Regions from separate parts of the Herbaspirillum hiltneri N3 genome, predicted to be linked through region 4. Evidence: predicted binding sites of a transcription regulator. Region 4 holds the regulator's gene; each other region holds the start of a gene.
What was found. The regulator sigma-54, encoded in region 4, starts transcription at its own class of promoters, with help from an activator protein. The targets are predictions, from matches to a motif close to TGGCANGNAANCTGCTTT.

Region 1: glnA (type I glutamate--ammonia ligase) is a predicted target of sigma-54. The motif match lies at 3,028-3,045, and genes of this name have one in related genera.
Region 2: urtA (urea ABC transporter substrate-binding protein) is a predicted target of sigma-54. The motif match lies at 1,398-1,415, and genes of this name have one in related genera.
Region 3: F506_RS21220 (CmpA/NrtA family ABC transporter substrate-binding protein) is a predicted target of sigma-54. The motif match lies at 1,965-1,982, and genes of this name have one in related genera.

What each region holds. Positions count from the first base shown of each region.
Region 1 covers NZ_CP011409.1:3,338,109-3,342,678, forward strand. The annotation lists gene glnL (nitrogen regulation protein NR(II)) at 1-699, opposite strand, end outside; gene F506_RS15235 (hypothetical protein) at 846-1,340, opposite strand; gene glnA (type I glutamate--ammonia ligase) at 1,490-2,905, opposite strand; gene F506_RS15245 (rhodanese-like domain-containing protein) at 3,277-3,741, shown strand; gene F506_RS15250 (response regulator) at 3,831-4,526, opposite strand; gene F506_RS15255 (response regulator transcription factor) at 4,536-4,570, opposite strand, start outside.
Region 2 covers NZ_CP011409.1:4,288,581-4,293,150, reverse strand. The annotation lists gene urtA (urea ABC transporter substrate-binding protein) at 89-1,342, opposite strand; gene F506_RS19430 (ferritin-like domain-containing protein) at 1,576-2,412, opposite strand; gene F506_RS19425 (MFS transporter) at 2,507-3,682, opposite strand; gene F506_RS19420 (LysR family transcriptional regulator) at 3,854-4,570, shown strand, end outside.
Region 3 covers NZ_CP011409.1:4,716,111-4,720,680, forward strand. The annotation lists gene ntrB (nitrate ABC transporter permease) at 1-477, opposite strand, end outside; gene F506_RS21220 (CmpA/NrtA family ABC transporter substrate-binding protein) at 541-1,713, opposite strand; gene F506_RS21225 (ANTAR domain-containing response regulator) at 2,152-2,775, opposite strand; gene F506_RS21230 (hypothetical protein) at 3,243-4,085, shown strand; gene F506_RS21235 (DUF3309 family protein) at 4,159-4,317, shown strand; gene F506_RS21240 (hypothetical protein) at 4,423-4,570, shown strand, end outside.
Region 4 covers NZ_CP011409.1:344,977-349,546, forward strand. The annotation lists gene F506_RS01570 (SDR family oxidoreductase) at 1-460, shown strand, start outside; gene F506_RS01575 (UbiX family flavin prenyltransferase) at 508-1,044, opposite strand; gene grxD (Grx4 family monothiol glutaredoxin) at 1,118-1,429, opposite strand; gene hpf (ribosome hibernation-promoting factor, HPF/YfiA family) at 1,763-2,116, opposite strand; gene F506_RS01590 (RNA polymerase factor sigma-54) at 2,240-3,721, opposite strand; gene lptB (LPS export ABC transporter ATP-binding protein) at 3,745-4,488, opposite strand; gene lptA (lipopolysaccharide transport periplasmic protein LptA) at 4,490-4,570, opposite strand, start outside.

The DNA.
Region 1 (4,570 bases), 2.0 Mb from region 4:
AATCGACAGGTCGTAGTCGCGCTTGATGGTCAGGCCGTGGGGGAACTCCGCCAGGATCAGGCTGCGAACCCGTTCGCAGACTTCGTGGATGTTGACGTCGCCGACGATGTGCGGTCGCCGGTGCGGCGCCAGCAGGCGATCGACCAGCGTTTGCAGGCGGTCGGCTTCCTTGATGATGACCTGGGTGTATTCGCGCAGCTCTTTCAGGTGACGTTCAGGCAACTCCAGCTCCAGCAACTGCGCCGCGCCGCGGATACCGCCGAGTGGGTTCTTGATTTCATGCGCGAGGTTGCGGATCAGTTCCTTGTTGGCCTGGCTCTGGTCGAGCAGACGTTCTTCGCGGTCGAGCTTGAGTTGCTGGACATTTTCCCGCAGCTCCAGCAGTACCGGCGTATCGGCATTGTCGAGCGCGGTAACGATAGTGTGGACCTGCAGCGGCTCGCGGCCGACGCGCTCCAGCACGAGATCGAGGCGCTTGTCGGCGAACTGGTGTTCGACCGCCTGATAGAACAAGGTGGCGAGCTCTTTGCCATTGAGGAACAGCTCGCTGAGCTTTTGCTGGGACAAGACCTTGAAGGAACTTTCCAGCAGGTTTTCAGCAGCGGCGTTGGCGTACACGATGCCGCCATTGGCGTCGAGAATGATGACCGCCGAGGCCAGCAGGTCGAGACCGTCGAGTGAAGGTAAAGTTGTTTTCATGCGTTCCGATAAATTAATGCCGCATCAAGTATGCCGTCGCGGCTTGTGGCCACGGGCTCGGATTCGTCAGCTTCCCCTCAGCTAAGCAAGATTTGGGCAAGGCTGCAATAGGACTGACTTCCCGGCTTGCAGGCCGTATCGACAGACTAGCGCAGTCTGGCCAACTCGCGCCGGAGCGCCTCGACGTTGCTTTCCGCACGGGCAATATCGTCTTTCATGCTCGCAGCGCGCTCCTGGTATTTCGCATAGTTGCGCTCGTCGCCGCGCCGCTCGGGTTCGCCGTTGTTGTAGTCGGTTTTCAGGCTTGCCAGCTTGCCCTCCTCCATCCTGAGTTCATTCTGCAATATCTGCCTGCGATCGCTGTCGCGCGCTTTCTGCGCCTGGCCGTCGACCTTGGGAAAAGCGCTTGCCGAAGTTGCCGCCGATGCTGCCGGCCTGACCGCAGCGGCACGCCTGGCCGGCGCCGGCGCACTTGCAGCCGGGATATCCAGTTTGCGGCATTCCTTGCTGATGCCGGTGTTGCGGTATTCGGTGATGCCATTCCGGTCGACGCAGACATAGACCTCGTCTTGCGCCGAGGCGGCTTCCACGAAGGCGGCGCAGGCCAGGCCTGACAGTGCGGCAAGTACTGAAAATTTCATTGGCCCGAGCCTGAAAAATGCGATGGAACCAAGTGTAAGACAAGACCCGCCGACGAACAAACAGGGTCCGCCCGACACAAATGAAAAAATGCCGCGCGCATAAAAAAAGGGAAGCAAGCTTCCCTTTTTTATCAATACAAAATCGACGATTACAGCGAGTAGTACATGTCGAATTCGATTGGGTGTGTCGTCATGCGATAGCGCTGCACTTCCTGGCCCTTCAGGTCCAGGTAGGCATCGATCATGCTGTCGGTGAAGACGCCGCCGCGTGTCAGGAACTCGCGGTCCTTGTTCAGTGCGTCCAGCGCTTCTTCCAGCGATGCACAGACTGTCGGGATCAGCTTGTCTTCTTCCGGCGGCAGGTGGTACAGGTCCTTCGAAGCGGCTTCGCCTGGATGGATCTTGTTCTGCACGCCGTCCAGACCTGCCATCAGCAGAGCCGAGAAGCACAGGTACGGGTTCGCCAGCGGATCAGGGAAACGTGTTTCGATACGGCGGCCCTTAGGATTCGCAACGTGTGGAATGCGGATCGATGCGGAACGGTTGCGTGCCGAGTAAGCCAGCTTGACCGGTGCTTCGAAACCTGGAACCAGACGCTTGTACGAGTTGGTGCCTGGGTTGGTGATCGCGTTCAACGCCTTGGCGTGCTTGATGATGCCGCCGATGTAGAACAGCGCGAATTCGGACAGACCGGCATAGCCGTCGCCTGCGAACAGGTTCTTGCCGTCTTTCCAGACCGATTGGTGAACGTGCATGCCGGAGCCGTTGTCGCCGACCAGCGGCTTAGGCATGAAGGTCGCTGTCTTGCCATAGGTGTGCGCAACGTTCCAGATCACATACTTCAGTGTTTGTGTCCAGTCGGCGCGCTCAACCAGGGTCGAGAACTTGGTGCCCAGTTCGTTTTGACCTGCGCCGGCCACTTCGTGGTGGTGCACTTCAACAGGGATGCCCAGGGATTCGAGGATCAGGGACATTTCCGAACGCATGTCCTGGAAGCTGTCGACCGGTGGCACTGGGAAGTAGCCGCCCTTGACGACAGGACGGTGGCCGGTGTTGCCGCCTTCGAGCTTGGCGCCGGAGCTCCACGATGCTTCTTCGGATTCGATCTTGACGAAGGAACCGGACATGTCCGCACCCCAACGCACGCCGTCGAAGATGAAGAATTCTGGCTCTGGACCGAAGTAGGCTGTGTCGCCCAGGCCCGAGGACTTCAGGTACGCTTCAGCGCGCTTGGCGATGGAACGCGGGTCACGGTCGTAACCCTTGCCATCGGATGGCTCGATCACGTCACATTGCATGAACAATGTGGTTTCTTCCATGAACGGGTCGATGTTGGCAGTATTTGGATCAGGAATCAGCAACATGTCCGAAGCTTCGATACCCTTCCAGCCGGCGATCGAGGAACCGTCGAATGCGTGACCCGATTCGAACTTGTCGATGTCGAAGTGGGAAACGGGAACAGTTACGTGTTGCTCTTTACCCCGGGTGTCGGCAAAACGGAAATCAACAAACTTGACTTCATTGTCTTTCACCAACTTCAAAACCTCTGCGGCCGTCCTTGCCATGCGAATCTCCTAAAACGAGGAAGTAGTATAAATTTGTACAATTTGGGTGATGAGCCGACTACGTGCGACTTGATGTGTGCAGCAAATACAACAGATAGTGCGCCAGAACTCAGGCGGGAATGATAGCAGATTCCATGCCACCAACTGCCTCACGTTGATGCTTATGGCATATTTTAGGGAGTTATTGGCTGGTGGGCGTTTCCGAGCAGTGCACGGCGATTTCAATAATGTTCAATTATGGTGCAATTACACTTTTTTGCACCAATAAAATGCACGCCATTACTAATGCATTATTTTGGTGCGAATTTTATACGTGATAGCGTCAATGAAATAAGTTAGGTATCTTTCCGGCAACTCTTTAAGGACTCTTCATGACAAGCTCCAGCGATATTCTCTCGACCGCAACTCAACGTGCCCAAGCCGGGCAGTTTCCCTATGCGGGCGCAGTCACGCCGCAAGAGGCGTTTGCCCTGCTGCAGGGAAATCCGGCCGTCAAACTGGTCGACGTGCGCACCAAGGCGGAACGCGACTGGGTCGGCCAGGTTGTAATTCCGGCCGAACAGCATCTGGCGGTGCAATGGAATCTCTACCCGGAGAACACGCCCAATCCGCAATTCCTGGAACAGCTAGGCGCCCTTGCCGATAAGCAGACGATCTTGCTGTTCCTGTGCCGCTCGGGTGTCCGTTCCCGCCATGCCGCCAAACTGGCGACAGAAAACAACTATGCGCACTGCTATGACATCCTGGAAGGTTTTGAAGGCAACAAGGACAGCGCGGGCCATCGCAAGACAGTCGAAGGATGGTGCAAGGCCGGTCTGCCGTGGATCGGCGCCTGAACCGAATCGGGCCTGACCGGCAGGCCATCCGTTTTCGTCAAAAAAAAATCGGCCCGCTAGTGCGGGCCGATTGTTCCTACAAATCAGATTCAGATTGACTGCAATTGCCGTCCGAGCATCGAGACCTCAGCCGCCAGATCCGAGGGTGCCGAAAGGCGATGCATCGCAATCGCTTCGATGCGTTCCAGCGTCGCGACGATGTCGGCGGCGGCCATCGTGAGTGCCGCTCCCTTCATGCGATGCGCCAGCCGTCCGACGGATGCCATATCGGCCTCTGTCGCGGATGCCTGCAGAACCGCAAAATCCTCAAGCGACGTCGTCCGAAACAACGCCCTCAGATCCACGCTGCGCAAGTCATCGATATTCATCGGCGCTGCCGCCGAGACGTCGACGTCGCACCACAGCGACAGCATTTTTTTCAGTTCGTCGACCGGCAGGGGCTTGCCGAGTACTCCATCCATGCCGCTGTCGAGACACAGCTGCATGTGGGCGGTATCGGTCTCAGCCGAGATGGCGATGATGGGAGTGTGCACCAGCTCTTCTTCCTGTTCGCGCCGGCGGAAAATCTTCGCCACGTCATACCCGCTCATGTCCGGCATCTGGCAATCCAGCAGCACCAGATCGAATTCACCGTCCTGCATTGCAGCAAGTCCGGAGTTGCCGTCCTGCGCCGTCGCTACGTCGCAGCCCAGTTTCTTCAGTTGCTTCTCGATGACGACGCGGCTGGTCGCGGAATCGTCGACGACAAGAATCTGCAGCAAAGGAGCGGTAGCAGTCGTGTTCATGATGCGTCCTTATATGTCTTGGAGTTGATGCTGGATTTTAAACA
Region 2 (4,570 bases), 1.0 Mb from region 4:
CGGGATGTCGAACGCCCGGTGCAAGGTCTTGCAAACCGCCGCATGGAACATGCAGCGGGGACTGCTCAAAACATGGCAAGCGACTGCCTTACATCTTTTGCTTGCTTTCGTTGCCCGGGATGTACGGGCTCCATGGCTGCGCACGGATGGTGGTCTTGGTCTTGTTGACCACGTTGAACTGACCGTCGGCCTTGATTTCGCCGATCATCACAGGTTTGTGCAGGTGATGGTTGGTCTTGTCCATTTCCAGCGTGTAGCCGGACGGCGCCTTGAAGGTCTGGCCGCCCATCGCTGCGATCACCTTGTCGGTGTCGGTGGTCTTGGCCTTCTCGACTGCCTGCTTCCACATGTAGATGCCGACGTAAGTCGCTTCCATCGGATCATTGGTCACGACGGTGTCGGCGTTCGGCAGGCCCTTGGCCTTGGCGTAGGCTTTCCACTTCTTGATGAAGGCGGTGTTGACCGGGTTCTTCACGGACTCGAAGTAGTTCCAGGCAGCCAGGTGGCCGACCAGCGGCTTGGTGTCGACGCCGCGCAGTTCTTCTTCACCCACCGAGAACGCCACGACAGGCACGTCGGTCGCCTTCAGGCCGGCGTTGCCCAGTTCCTTGTAGAACGGCACGTTGGAGTCGCCGTTGATGGTCGAGATCACGGCAGTCTTGCCGCCTGCTGCAAACTTCTTGATGTTGGCGACGATGGTCTGGTAATCGGAGTGGCCGAACGGTGTGTAGACTTCATCGATGTCGGAATCCTTCACGCCCTTGCTGTGCAGGAAGGCGCGCAGAATCTTGTTGGTGGTGCGTGGGTACACATAGTCGGTGCCCAGCAGGACGAAGCGCTTGGCGCCGCCGCCTTCTTTCGACATCAGGTATTCGGTGGCGGGAATGGCTTGCTGGTTAGGCGCTGCGCCGGTGTAGAAGACGTTCTTTTCCAGCTCTTCGCCTTCGTACTGGACCGGGTAGAACAACAGGCTGTTCAATTCCTTGAAGACCGGCAGCACCGATTTGCGCGAGACCGAAGTCCAGCAGCCGAAGACGACGGAAACCTTGTCTTGCGAAATCAGCTGGCGCGCTTTTTCAGCGAACAGTGGCCAGTTGGATGCGGGGTCAACGATCACGGGTTCGAGCTTCTTGCCCATGACGCCGCCGTTGGCGTTGATTTCATCGATTGTCATCAGCGCCACATCTTTGAGCGATGTTTCGGAGATGGCCATTGTGCCCGACAGCGAGTGCAGGATGCCGACCTTGATGGTATCCGCGGCGAACGCGGCTGGGAGCCAGGAGGATGCTGCAAGTGCGAACGCGCCGAGTGCTGTTGCTTTTAGGATAGTACGACGTGACATGAAGTGCTCCTACAGTTAGAAGAATCAATGAGAGTTTGTTGACTGCCTTCCTGCTTTAGCAGATTGCGTGCCAATGACAGTTCGTCAATCTCTCTTGATTTTTCCGGCTTTGCGGAAGCGGGCGCAGACTATTGCACCATTTTAGTGACGGCAAAAATGGTGGCGGTACGTTGTCGTGCGGTTTACGGTGATTTGCCCCAGAACAGAGCAAATCGGCGGGTACATGTTTGTTTTTAGCGCAAAAACACGTATTGCATCAGTTGGCGGATAGGATATTGCACCCAGCTTTGCACCTTGGGCGGCAGCTCCAGCGGGCGCATGATCATCTTCAAGGTCATGTCCGGCGTCAAATTGGTGCGCACGATGGCGTTCATGCGTGCGCTCAGCTGTCTTAAGTAAGCGGGATCACCGGCGCGCAACGGCTCGCGGAATTTCAGCGCATGACGGATGGCGCAATCGGCGTCTTCGTTGCGCATTTCCAGTGTCCGGCGACCCAAGGTGCCGAGTACGCGCGAGCGGCTGATGCCTTCGCTCCGGCTATATTGGCGGAAGTATTTGTAGAAATGCTTGTAGTGGTTGACCTCGTCGTGCGAGATGCGCGCCGCCAGTTCCTGCAACACCGGTTCCTGCACGCTGCGCGACAGCGCGCGGTAGTAGGTCGCGGTGCCGGTTTCGACCACGCAGCGCGCCGCCATCTCCAGCGCCTTGGTCGGTTCCAGCAGTTCGACCTTGCAGTAGCCGGCATATTCGGCGAGGAAGCCGTCGTAGGCCTGTTGCCAGTCGAATTCGGGCCAGACATGCTCGACGTAGGCACGCAATGCCGCGCCGTGCTGCAACTCCTCCACTTCCCATTGTTCGCGCAGCCACGCGGCCACTTCTGCATTGTCGCGGAAGAAGTCGACCAGGTTGTGGGTATACAGATCGGAGCCGCTTTCGACGAACGAGGCGCAGGTCACCAGGTAGAAAGTGTTTTCATCGTCGCGTACGCGTTGCAGATCGATGCGCGAGAAATCCAGATCGGCGATGCGCCAGCGTGGTTGGTATTGTTGCTGCGTTTCCTGGCTTGCCACGTTACCTCCTCGACAGATTGAGATAACGGTATGACGAAACCTGCACGCCTTGGTTCGCCGCCTCCTGTTGGCGATTTGTAACAGCGCGCCAGGTTCAGCGGCGATGTTGTCCGTATGCCAAGCAGGCGATCGTGGCGGAGAACAGCAATTGCAACAGGCACACCGCCGTCCAGCCGCCCAGCTTCCACGCAAATCCCGACAGCGCCGCACCGATCGCGCCGCCGATGAACAGGAGGCCGACGAACAGGCCGTTGAGACGACCGCGCAATTGCGGCGGCAGCAGGTTGATCTTGCGGCGTTCCAGCGTCTGGTCGGCGGCCACACCGCCGTCGAGCAGGATGGCGGCAACCCCCAGAAACACCAGCGCCATGCCGGCGTGCGCATGGACATCAAAGCCGCCCCAGCCGCTGCCGGCGACGCCCGCGATCAAGCCCGCTGCGAGCATCCCAAGATGGCTCAGATGGGAGGCCAGGCGCCCCCGTCCGCGATCGCCGGCGCGGCCCGCGAAGGGCGTCGCGCACACTGCGCTGGCGCCGACCAGCGCGAACACGGCGATGCCGCCTGCGCCGAGCGAAAAGGGTTCCTGCACCAGCAGCAAGGCAATCGTGGTCCAGTACGACATATACGCCGCCATGCCGAGCGCTCCGGTCAGCGCGCCGTATTGCAGGACAGGCTCGCTGCGCAGCAATTGCCACAGCGAGGCCAGGATGTCCCGGTAACGCGGGGTTTGTTGCGGATGACGCTCCGGCAATACGCGGCCCAGCACCAGCGCCAGCATCGCCACGATCAGCGCCAGCAAGCCGTACACCGCACGCCACCCCGCCACGCTCGCCAGCCATCCGGCCATCGGACGCGACAGCATGATGCCCAGCATCAGGCCGCTCATCACATTGCCGATGACACGGCCGCGATGCGTTTCTTCGCTCATGAAGGCGGCCATCGGCACCAGCATCTGGATCGCACTCGACAAGACGCCGGCCAGGAAAATCGCCGTCAGGAACAGCCAGGTGTGCGTGCTGAACATCGCCACGCCGAGACAGGCGGCGCAACCCGCCAGCAGCCGCACGATCAGGCGGCGATTCTCATGCAAGTCGCTGAGCGGCACGATCAGGAACTGGCCGCAGGTGTAACCCAGCAGCGGCAGCATCGCAATCAGGCCGATGGCGCCGCCGGGAATCTGCATCGCCGCGCCGATCGCCGCCAGCATCGGCTGCACGGCGTAGAGATTGGTGACGATGACGCCGACCGCTGCAGCGAACAGGAGCGTCATCGCTGCGCTCATTCGCGTGGAGGCTGCGGGGATATCGGCACGGTCTTGGGAAAGCTTGCTGCATTGTTCCATCGGGGCTCCTGGCATCACGGGTATTGCGGGAGGCCAGTATAGGCAGCGCATTATTATGCGACAATTGAATTATTGTCATAGATATTATGCGAGATTGTTTTGAACACGCGAGACCTGCAAGCCTACGTCGCCGTCATTGAAACCGGCTCCATCGTCGCGGCCGCCGCGCGATTGCATCTGACCCAGCCGGGCATCACGCGGCGCGTGCAAAGCCTGGAAAGCATGCTCGGGGTCGCGCTGCTGGATCGCCAGTCCAAGCCGCTCAAGCCGACTTCGGCCGGGCGCGACATCTACGATATGGGGCGCCGCGTGCTGGCTTCGGTCGACGACATGATGGATCGCGTGTCGCCGCAAGCCGGCGCGACCGGTGAACTTCGCCTGGGCGTGCCGCCGTTTTTGTCGGAAGCGGCCTTGACGACGCCACTCGATTGCCTGCGCACCGAATTCCCGAAACTGAGCGTGCGCGTGACCGCCGCCTGGTCGCCCGGATTGATGGAGATGCTGGAGAAAAACATCATCGACGCCGCCGCCATCATCGTGCCCGATGGGGTATCGCCGCCGGAGCGGTTCCAGGTCCACAAGCTGGGCCGCGAGCCTGCCCTGGTGGTGGCGGCGAAGTCGCTCAAGCTGCCGCGCGGCGAAGTTGCGCTGGCCGAATTGGCGCAGCATTCATGGGTGCTCAATCAGGATGGTTGCGGTTTGCGCAGCGCGATCCGGCTGGCCGTGGAAGCGCGGCGCCAGCCGTTTACGGTGGCCGTGGAAGCCTTCGGCGCCGAGTTGCAGTTGTCACTGGTGGCGCGCGGCGTGGGCATCGGC
Region 3 (4,570 bases), 590 kb from region 4:
TGACACCGGTTTCAGCAAGCTGATGATGGGGCCGAACATGCCCGACAAAAAGCGCACGCGGCCAATCATGAAACCCAGCGGAATCCCTACCAGCGCGGCCAGGCCGAAGCCGATCGCCACGCGCTGCAGCGATGCCAGCACGTTCCAGCCGATGCCCTGGTCATTGGGACCGGTGCGGTAGAACGGATCGGAAAACAGCTTGATCGCCTCCTGCAAGGTCACCAGCGGCGTCGGGAAATTGCCGGTCCTGGCGGCGATGATCTGCCACACCAGCACCAGGAAAGCCAGGCCGGTCACCGGTGGCAGCACCGTCATGAACCAGCCTGAAAACGGCAGATTTTTCTTCGCCGCTTTCATCTTCTTCGCCGCCGGAGCAGGCGTGGCAGCGGCAGCCGGCGCCGGTGCCACGCCTGCTCCGGCGGCCGGTGCGGCCGGCGCCGGTTTGTCGTTCATCATCGTTTCCATGACTGCGCTCATATCGATTCCTTCACTGGAGGCTGCTGCAAAATGTCCTGCGGTCCGGCTTGACTGGCGCCTTGACTACGCCCTGACCTTGAACGAAGCCGCGTAGGCTTTCGGATTCTTGCCGTCCCATACGGTGCCGTCCATCAGCTTCGATGTGCGCATCACGTCCTTCGGAATGCTGGTCTTGGTCATGGTCGCGGCGTCCTTGAACAAGTCGATCTGGTTGACCGCCTTGGCCACGGCCAGGTAATCCGGATCGTCCTTGAGCAGGCCCCAGCGGCGATGCTGCGTCATGAACCACATGCCGTCCGACAGGTACGGGAAGTTGACCGCGCCGTCGTTGTAGAACTTCATGTAGTTCGGATCGTCCCAGGTCTTGCCCAGGCCGTTCTGGTAGCGGCCCATGATGCGCTGGTCGATGACATCCTTGCTGGTGTTGACGTAGGACTTGTCGGCGATCACTTCGGCCATCTTGTTCTTGTTGGCCAGCGACGCATCGATCCATTTGCTGGCCTCAAGGACCGCCGCCATCATGGCGCGGCAGGTGTTCGGATATTTCTTGGCGAAATCGAGCGTGGTGCCGAGGACTTTTTCCGGATGATCTTTCCAGATATCTTGCGTCGTGGTCGCGGTAATGCCCACGCCGTCGACGATCGCGCGGTGGCCCCAGGGCTCGCCGACGCAGAAGCCGTCCATGTTGCCGACCCGCATGTTGGCCACCATCTGCGGCGGCGGCACGGTGATGACCTTGGCGTCCTTCATCGGATTGATGCCGTTGGCGGCCAGCCAGTAGTACAGCCACATCGCGTGGGTACCGGTCGGGAAAGTCTGCGCAAAGGTGTATTCGCGCTTGTCGGTTTGCATCAGCTTGGCCAGCGACTGGCCGTCGACGCCCCCCTTGTCGGCGATCTTTTTCGACAGCGTGATGGCCTGGCCGTTATTGTTCAGGCTCATGAGCACGGCCATGTCTTTCTTCTGGCCGCCGATGCCCATTTGCACGCCATAGATGAGGCCGTACAGAACGTGCGCCGCATCCAGCTCGCCGTTGGTCAGCTTGTCGCGCACGCCGGCCCAGGAGGCTTCCTTGCTGAGCACGATCTTGATGCCGTATTTCTTGTCGAAGCCGAGCACCGAGGCCATCACGACGGAAGCGCAATCGGTCAGCGGAATGAAACCGATCTTCACTTCTTCCTTCTCAGGTTTGTCCGAGCCGGCCGCCCAGGCTCCTCCTGTTGCTAGTCCCAACATGCTCGCTCCCGTTGCCAGTCCTGCAGTCTGAATCAATTGACGACGCTTGAAATCCACTTCGTTCACAGCCTCCACGGCCTTGCTCGCTTGCTCTTTGAATTCCATCGCATTCCCCATTTTTTCGGCGGCAAAAAAAAAGGCGTCCCTCCGGCATGCACTGAGTCATGTCGAAAGACGCCTTTGTCTTGGATGGATCCGACCGCCATTGGCCGGATCGTTCATTGCGCAAACCTTGCGCTAACGGAGACGATTCAGCAAAGAGCGTGCCAAGCAGATGGAAAATCGCGTGAAAGCCGCGCCGCCCATAGGCAAAGCGCCAATCCTGCGTGGCCCGATGGAAGCGAAAGCGAGGGGAATTTGCGAAGGCGGCGGCGCACCGGCTTTGTGCTGCGCACCAATTTGGCGGTGCATGCACACCGCCGCCCCAGGAAAAAAATGTCAGCCGAGCAAGTCCTCGACATCCAGCAAGCGCTGGGCGATTTCGGAAAGTTTGAGGTTCTTGTTCATGGCCATGCTGCGCAGCTTTTGATAGGCCTCGTCTTCCGACAGTTTGTGCCGGGACATCAGCAGGCCCTTGGCGCGCTCGATCACCTTGCGCTCGGCCAGCTTGTGCTTGGTGTCCGACAGCTCGGTCAGCAGCTTCTGCTCCTGGCGGAAACGCGCCAGCGCCACGTCGAGCACCGGCTTGATCCGTTCGGCTTGCAGCCCGGCCACGATATAGGCGGTGACGCCGGCTTCCATGGCGGCTTCCATGGTACTGGTGTTGTCGTCTTCAGTGAACATGACGATGGGACGGCGTTCGTCGCGCGTGGCGATGACGATATGCTCGAGTACGTCGCGCGCATCCGATTCGGCATCGATGATGATCATGTCGGGCTGGAGCTGGGCAATGCGTTCGGGCAGGTACTGGTCGGCCGGCAGCGAGGCGATGATGTTGTAACCCGCCTCCAGCAATCCAATGCGCAGAGCTTTGCCGCGCTCGGCCTGCTCCTGCAGGTCGGTGTCGGTCTCATCGGCATGGTCGATGATGGTATTGACAACGACAATGCGTAGATTGCGCATGTGAGGTTCCAATGTTCGCCTGGACATCGTAAATCGCTTCCGAACTCGTTACGGGTCTGGGTGGCTGTGGCACATCCGGTACCGGACTAATGCCGGCTTCATGTTGCCATACCTCCACGCTGCATGCCCTCCCGAATATCCCTGGCTGCAGCGGGCGAATAGTAACCCATTTGGAAAATGCGGCACACTTTCCATCATCTTGTGATGTACATTGGCTACATGCCGCGGCTGCACTTGCAGGCAACAATCAAGCAAAAATCAAACCAGAAAACCGCAACGCGGTCGCCTCGCCCATGCCGCATCCCCTACTCCGCCACTCGCCTTTTCCTACAGGAAATTGAGGAAGACGCCTATCTACCGCAAGCAAAGCGGTTGTTAACATCCATCGCATCAACTGTCTTTGGCATGTTGTTTGGCACATTGAACGCCACCTTGGATTCGCACCACCCGCCTGGAGGAGATTACCCATGTCACGTCGCATTCGTTGCCTGCCGGTTGTCGGCAAGTCCGTACAGCTCGCCACCTATTTTGCCGCCGGCAGTGCGCTTGCGCTGACGTCGGCCAGCGCGCTGGCCGACCCCTCGCCGGCGCTGGATCGCTTCAGCCTGTCGGCCGGCGCCTACTATGTCGATCCGACTTTCCGCGTCAACGCCAACTCGCAGTACGGCTCTTACCAGTCCGGCGACATCGACCGCGACCGCACTGCGTTGCCACGCGTACGCGCAGAACTGCTGCTGTTCGACAGCCAGGGCTTGTCGTTCGACTATTTCACGTACAAGAAGAATTACGCCGGCGCCATCAACCGCACCATTCCCCTCGGCAGCGGCTCCACCCTCAACGGCAACGGCAATGCCGACATCCAGGTCGACATGGCGTCGCTGGCCTACAAATGGTGGATCGGACAAGGCAATGACGTCTTCGGCATCGGCCTCGGCGCCGGCTACTATCGCGCCAAGCTCGACGTCAATGCCGCCGCCACGCTGAACGGCGCTTCCGGCACGTTCAGCGACAGCTATTCAGAAAAAACCTGGGCGCCCTTGCTTGAACTCGGCTGGAAACACGCTTTCAGCAAGGACTTCCGTCTCTATGCCGAAGCCTCGGGCGTCAAAAAGAACTGGGGCAAGGTCACCGGCCACATCTACGGCGCGGCCATCGGCGCAGAGTGGTATCCGCTGGCCAATCTCGGGATCGGCGCTGACTATGGAATTACCCGCATCAAGATCAACCGCGACGGCGGCGGCGCCATCGACGACGCCAATCTGGACATCCGCCTGAAAGGCCCCTCGGCTTACGTGAAGGTGCGTTTCTGAACATGGATGCCGTGCGGTCCCCCACACGGCCACGATGAACGCTGCAACCCTGCAGTACAACAAGGAGAACAACATGACACTCGGCACCATACTTCTGATCGTCCTCATCCTGATCCTGATCGGCGCCCTGCCGACCTGGCCGCATAGCCGCTCATGGGGTTACGGCCCCAGCGGGATCGCCGGCACGATCGTTATCATCCTGCTGATCCTGGTGTTGCTCGGACGACTATAGTCGGCGGGGTTTCCCTGTAGCCCTGGGCAAACAGGATATGATGGACGGCGTTGCATCTCGAGGATGCAGCGCCGTTCATCATTTCTACCGGAGGAGTCCGCAACGATGAGAAAAAATCGCCGACCATATCTGCTTCTGCTGCCGGTGCTGCTGGCCGCCGTCACCCTGTCTGCACCCGTGTTTGCCGCCGAAGAGGACGTTTCGCAGGAAGATCCTGCACGCTGGTATCAGGGCGACGACACCGCCCAACTGC
Region 4 (4,570 bases):
AGAGTTGAGCTACGAGCAGTGGAAATCGGCGGTCGACATTAACCTGACCGGAGTCTTCCTGTGTACCCAGGAAGCGTTTCGTCTCATGAAAGAACAATCGCCGCGCGGCGGCCGCATCATCAACAACGGTTCGATTTCGGCGCATGCGCCGCGGCCATTCTCGGTGTCGTACACCGCGACCAAACATGCGATTACCGGCCTGACCAAGTCGACCTCGCTCGACGGCCGCCGCTACGACATTGCTTGCGGCCAGATCGACATCGGCAATGCCTCGACCGACATGACCGAGCTGATGAAGAAGGGGACCTTGCAGGCGGACGGTTCGACCCAGGTCGAGCCGACCATGGATGCGGGCCATGTGGCGAAGGCGATCCTCTATATGGACAGCCTGCCGCTGGATGCCAACGTGCAGTTCATGACGGTGATGGCGACCAAGATGCCGTTCATCGGACGTGGCTGAAATACGCTTCTGCAAATAAAAAACGCTGCTCTCAAGGCAGCGTTTTTTTATGTCGGCTGGTTTTTCAGGCCGGCCCAGCGCGGCGTCAGCGCATGCGGAATATCGTAGAGATCCAGTACGCGGCCCAGCGTGTGGTCGATCATTTCGGCGATCGATTGCGGGCGGTGGTAGAAGCCCGGCAGCGGCGGGAAGATGATGCCGCCCATTTCGGTGACGCTGGTCATGTTGCGCAAGTGGGCCAGATTGAATGGCGTTTCCCGCACCATCAATACGAGGCGACGGCGTTCTTTCAGCACCACGTCGGCGGCGCGTGAAATGAGATTGTCGGACAGGCCGTTGGCGATGGCCGCCAGCGTCTTCATCGAACACGGCGCAACGATCATGCCCGACGAGGCGAACGAGCCGCTGGCGATGGACGCGCCGACGTCCCGCACCGGATGGACCACATCGGCTAGCGCTTCGACGTCCTTGCGGCTCATGTCGAGTTCCTGGTGCAGGTTCAGCACACCCGCTTCGGACACCAGCAGATGGGTTTCCACACCGGCGTCGCGCAGCACGCCGAGCAGCCGCACGCCATACGCCACGCCCGTTGCGCCGGTGATGGCGACGATCAGGCGTTGGCGCGGCGGCGCGGAATTTGTCGCGATGGACAGGAGATCAGCCCTTGAACAGGGTTTGCAGTTCGCCCGATTCGTACATTTCGCTCAGGATGTCGGAGCCGCCGATGAATTCACCCTTGACGTACAACTGAGGAATGGTCGGCCAGTTCGAGTATTCCTTGATGCCCTGGCGCACGTCGGCGCTTTCCAGCACGTTGACGGTGACGATGTTTTCCGCGCCGCTGGCCTTGAGCAGCTGGATCGCCTTGCCCGAGAAGCCGCATTGCGGGAATTGCGCCGTGCCCTTCATGAACAGCACGACGGGGTTTTGGGTAACGGTTTCCTTGATCCAGGATTGGACTTCGCTCATGACTACACCTTCAAAAAGTTCGCAATGCCGTCATTATATGAAAAAGCGGGCGCGCGCGTTGGGAGAGTGCCGTTGCACAGGGAAATGTCTTTCAGGCAACACGGCTCGTTGTGGTCTGCTGTGACCAACATGGAAATGATTTACAGGATTGCAAGACCGGCAGCTCGATAGCTCAGCAGCAGGCGGAAAAAATTGAGAAGAAATTGTGTAGAAGATTTTGAAAGATAGGAAAGCGCTCGCGAAATACATGAGGAAGTTGCTGTCACGGAAACAAGAAAGGGCGCTTGCGCGCCCTTTTTCTGTTGCCGGTCCAGTCCGCCGGCTAGTTGGCTATCACGAGGCAGCTGCGGAAAGCGGTTCTTCCGGCAGGCGTTTTGCCATCGAGTGATGGTTTTGTACGCGGTCCTTGTGCTTGATGACCTGGCGATCCAGCTTGTCGATCAGCATGTCGATGGCGGCGTACAGGTCATGTGCAATGCTCTCGGCATGCAGATCTTTCCCCTTGATATGAACGTTTATTTCTGCTTTCTGGCGTTTTTCTTTTTCGGTCAGCTTGTCTACGCTGAGAATGACACTGATGTCGATCACGTGGTCAAAGTGGCGCTTGATGCGCGTCAGCTTGCTTTGCACGTACTCGCGGATGGCAGGGGTCAAATCGAGATGATGGCCACTAATGGTCAGATTCATACAGCACTCCTATCGTGAGATTGCTGGAGGTTCTTACGTATTGTCCGGTTGCTTGCAGGCAGCACCAGAACAAAACACCCGAACTCAACAGAACACAGCAACGATGCTTTGCTACAGAAAAACTTACAGAGATTTGCGGAGATTTACCGGCGGGATTTTGAGCACTTCGCGGTATTTCGCGACAGTCCGTCGCGCCACCACCATGCCCTGTTCCGCCAACATATCTGCAATCTTGCTATCAGAGAGTGGGTTCTTAGGGTCTTCTGCTCCTATCAGTTGTTTGATGAGAGCCCGTATCGCAGTGGAGGAAGCTTCACCTCCTGTTTCCGTTGCGACGTGGCTGCCGAAGAAGTATTTCAACTCAAACATGCCATGCGGAGTCAGCATGTATTTCTGAGTCGTTACACGAGAAATAGTGCTCTCGTGTAGACCTAGTGTATCAGCTATTTCGCGCAACACAAGGGGGCGCATGGCAACTGCGCCATGCGAAAAAAAGTTGCGTTGCCTCTCAACAATTGCCTGGGCGACACGCAAAATTGTGTCGAAGCGTTGCCGCATATTCTTGATCAGCCACTTGGCTTCCTGCAGCTGCGAACCGAGCGATCCGTCGCCCTTGGTTTGCTTGAGCGCATTGGCATACATGGCGTTGACGCGCAGTCGCGGCATCACGTCGTGGTTGAGCAAAACCTGCCAGCCGTCCTTGGCCGCCTTGACAATGACATCGGGCACCACGTAGTCGGATCGGCCCGATGCAAATACGGCGCCGGGATGCGGATGGCACTGGCGAATCACGGCTTGCGCTTCGCGCAGGTCTTCATCGTCGCAGCCGAGCGCTTTCTTGATCTTGTTGAAATCGCGCTGGGCGAACAGCGCCAGATAATCTTCGACGATCGTCAGCGCCAACCGGCGTGTGACAAAGGCAACTTTCGGCAAGCGCCGGATCTGCAGCGCCAGGCATTCGGACGCGCTGCGTGCGCCGATGCCGGCCGGGTCGAAGCTCTGCAGCAGCTTCAGCGCAATGGTCAGTTCGTCAAGTTCGATTTCCAGTTCTTCGGGCAAGCGCGCGTGGATTTCTTCGAGCGACTCTTCCAGATAGCCATGGTCATCGATCGCATCGACGATCAGTTCGATCAGCGCGCGGTCGCGCAGGCTGCGCACCGTCAGGCGCGTCTGCTCCTGCAGATGTTCGCGCAGCGTGATGTCATGCGCTTCGAGTTGCGGACGCGAATCTTCGTCGTCGGGCGTCTTGCCGGTGCGGGCGACGTCGTCGAAGCTCCAGTCGGTGTCGCCGCCGGCGTGGTCGTCGCCGACTACGCTGTCCTGCGGATCGCCGGCTTCGCCTTCAGCCGGGGCGGCGCTGGCCGCGGTGTTCTCGACCGGATCGGCCTGCGCCGAAGGCGGGCTGCTGATGGCGCCGTCGGCCAGCAGCCGCACGGAATTGTCGAGCGCGTCATCGAGGCGTTCCAGCAGCGGATTGTCCGACAGGATCTGTTCCAGTTCCTGGTGCAGCTCCAGCGTCGACAGCTGCAGCAAACGGATCGACTGCTGCAACTGCGGCGTCAATGCCAGATGCTGGGAGGTGCGAAGCTGGAGGGATTGTTTCATTCAGTTTTCAGGTGGCCTGGGTGCTACATGCGGAAGTGTTCGCCGAGATACACGCGGCGAACGGACTCATCGGCGATGATGTCGTCGGGGCTGCCGCTGGCCAGCACGGTACCCTGATTGATGATGTAGGCACGGTCGCAGATGCCCAGCGTTTCGCGCACGTTGTGGTCGGTGATGAGCACGCCGATGCCGCGTTCCTTGAGGAAGCGCACGATGCGCTGGATCTCGATCACGGCGATCGGATCGATACCGGCGAACGGTTCGTCGAGCAGAACGAAGCGCGGATCGGTCGCCAGCGCACGGGCGATTTCGACGCGCCGGCGTTCACCGCCGGACAGCGACAGGGCCGGGCTTTCACGTAGCTTCTCGATCTGCAATTCGTGCAGCAGGCTGTTGAGGCGGCCTTCGATTTCATCGCGGCTGAGCGACACGCCGTTTTCTTTGCGCAGTTCCAGCACGGCGCGGATGTTGTCTTCCACGTTGAGCTTGCGGAACACCGATGCTTCCTGCGGCAGGTAGGACAGGCCGAGTTGCGCCCGCTCGTGAATCGGCAGTCGCGAAATCGCCGCACCGTCGAGATCGATCTCGCCGCCGTCGGACGGCACCAGGCCGACGATCATGTAGAACGAGGTGGTCTTGCCGGCGCCGTTGGGGCCGAGCAGGCCGACCACTTCGCCGCTGGCGACTTCCAGCGAAACGTCGCGCACGACCTGGCGCGCGCCGTAGCTCTTTTGCAATCCGCGGACAACGAGAGAACTGATCGCCATCTTATTGGCCCTTCGAAGAATCGACGCGCGGCTGGATGATCGCGGTGATGCGACCGCCGCCGGGTTTGCTTTCGCCGGTGTT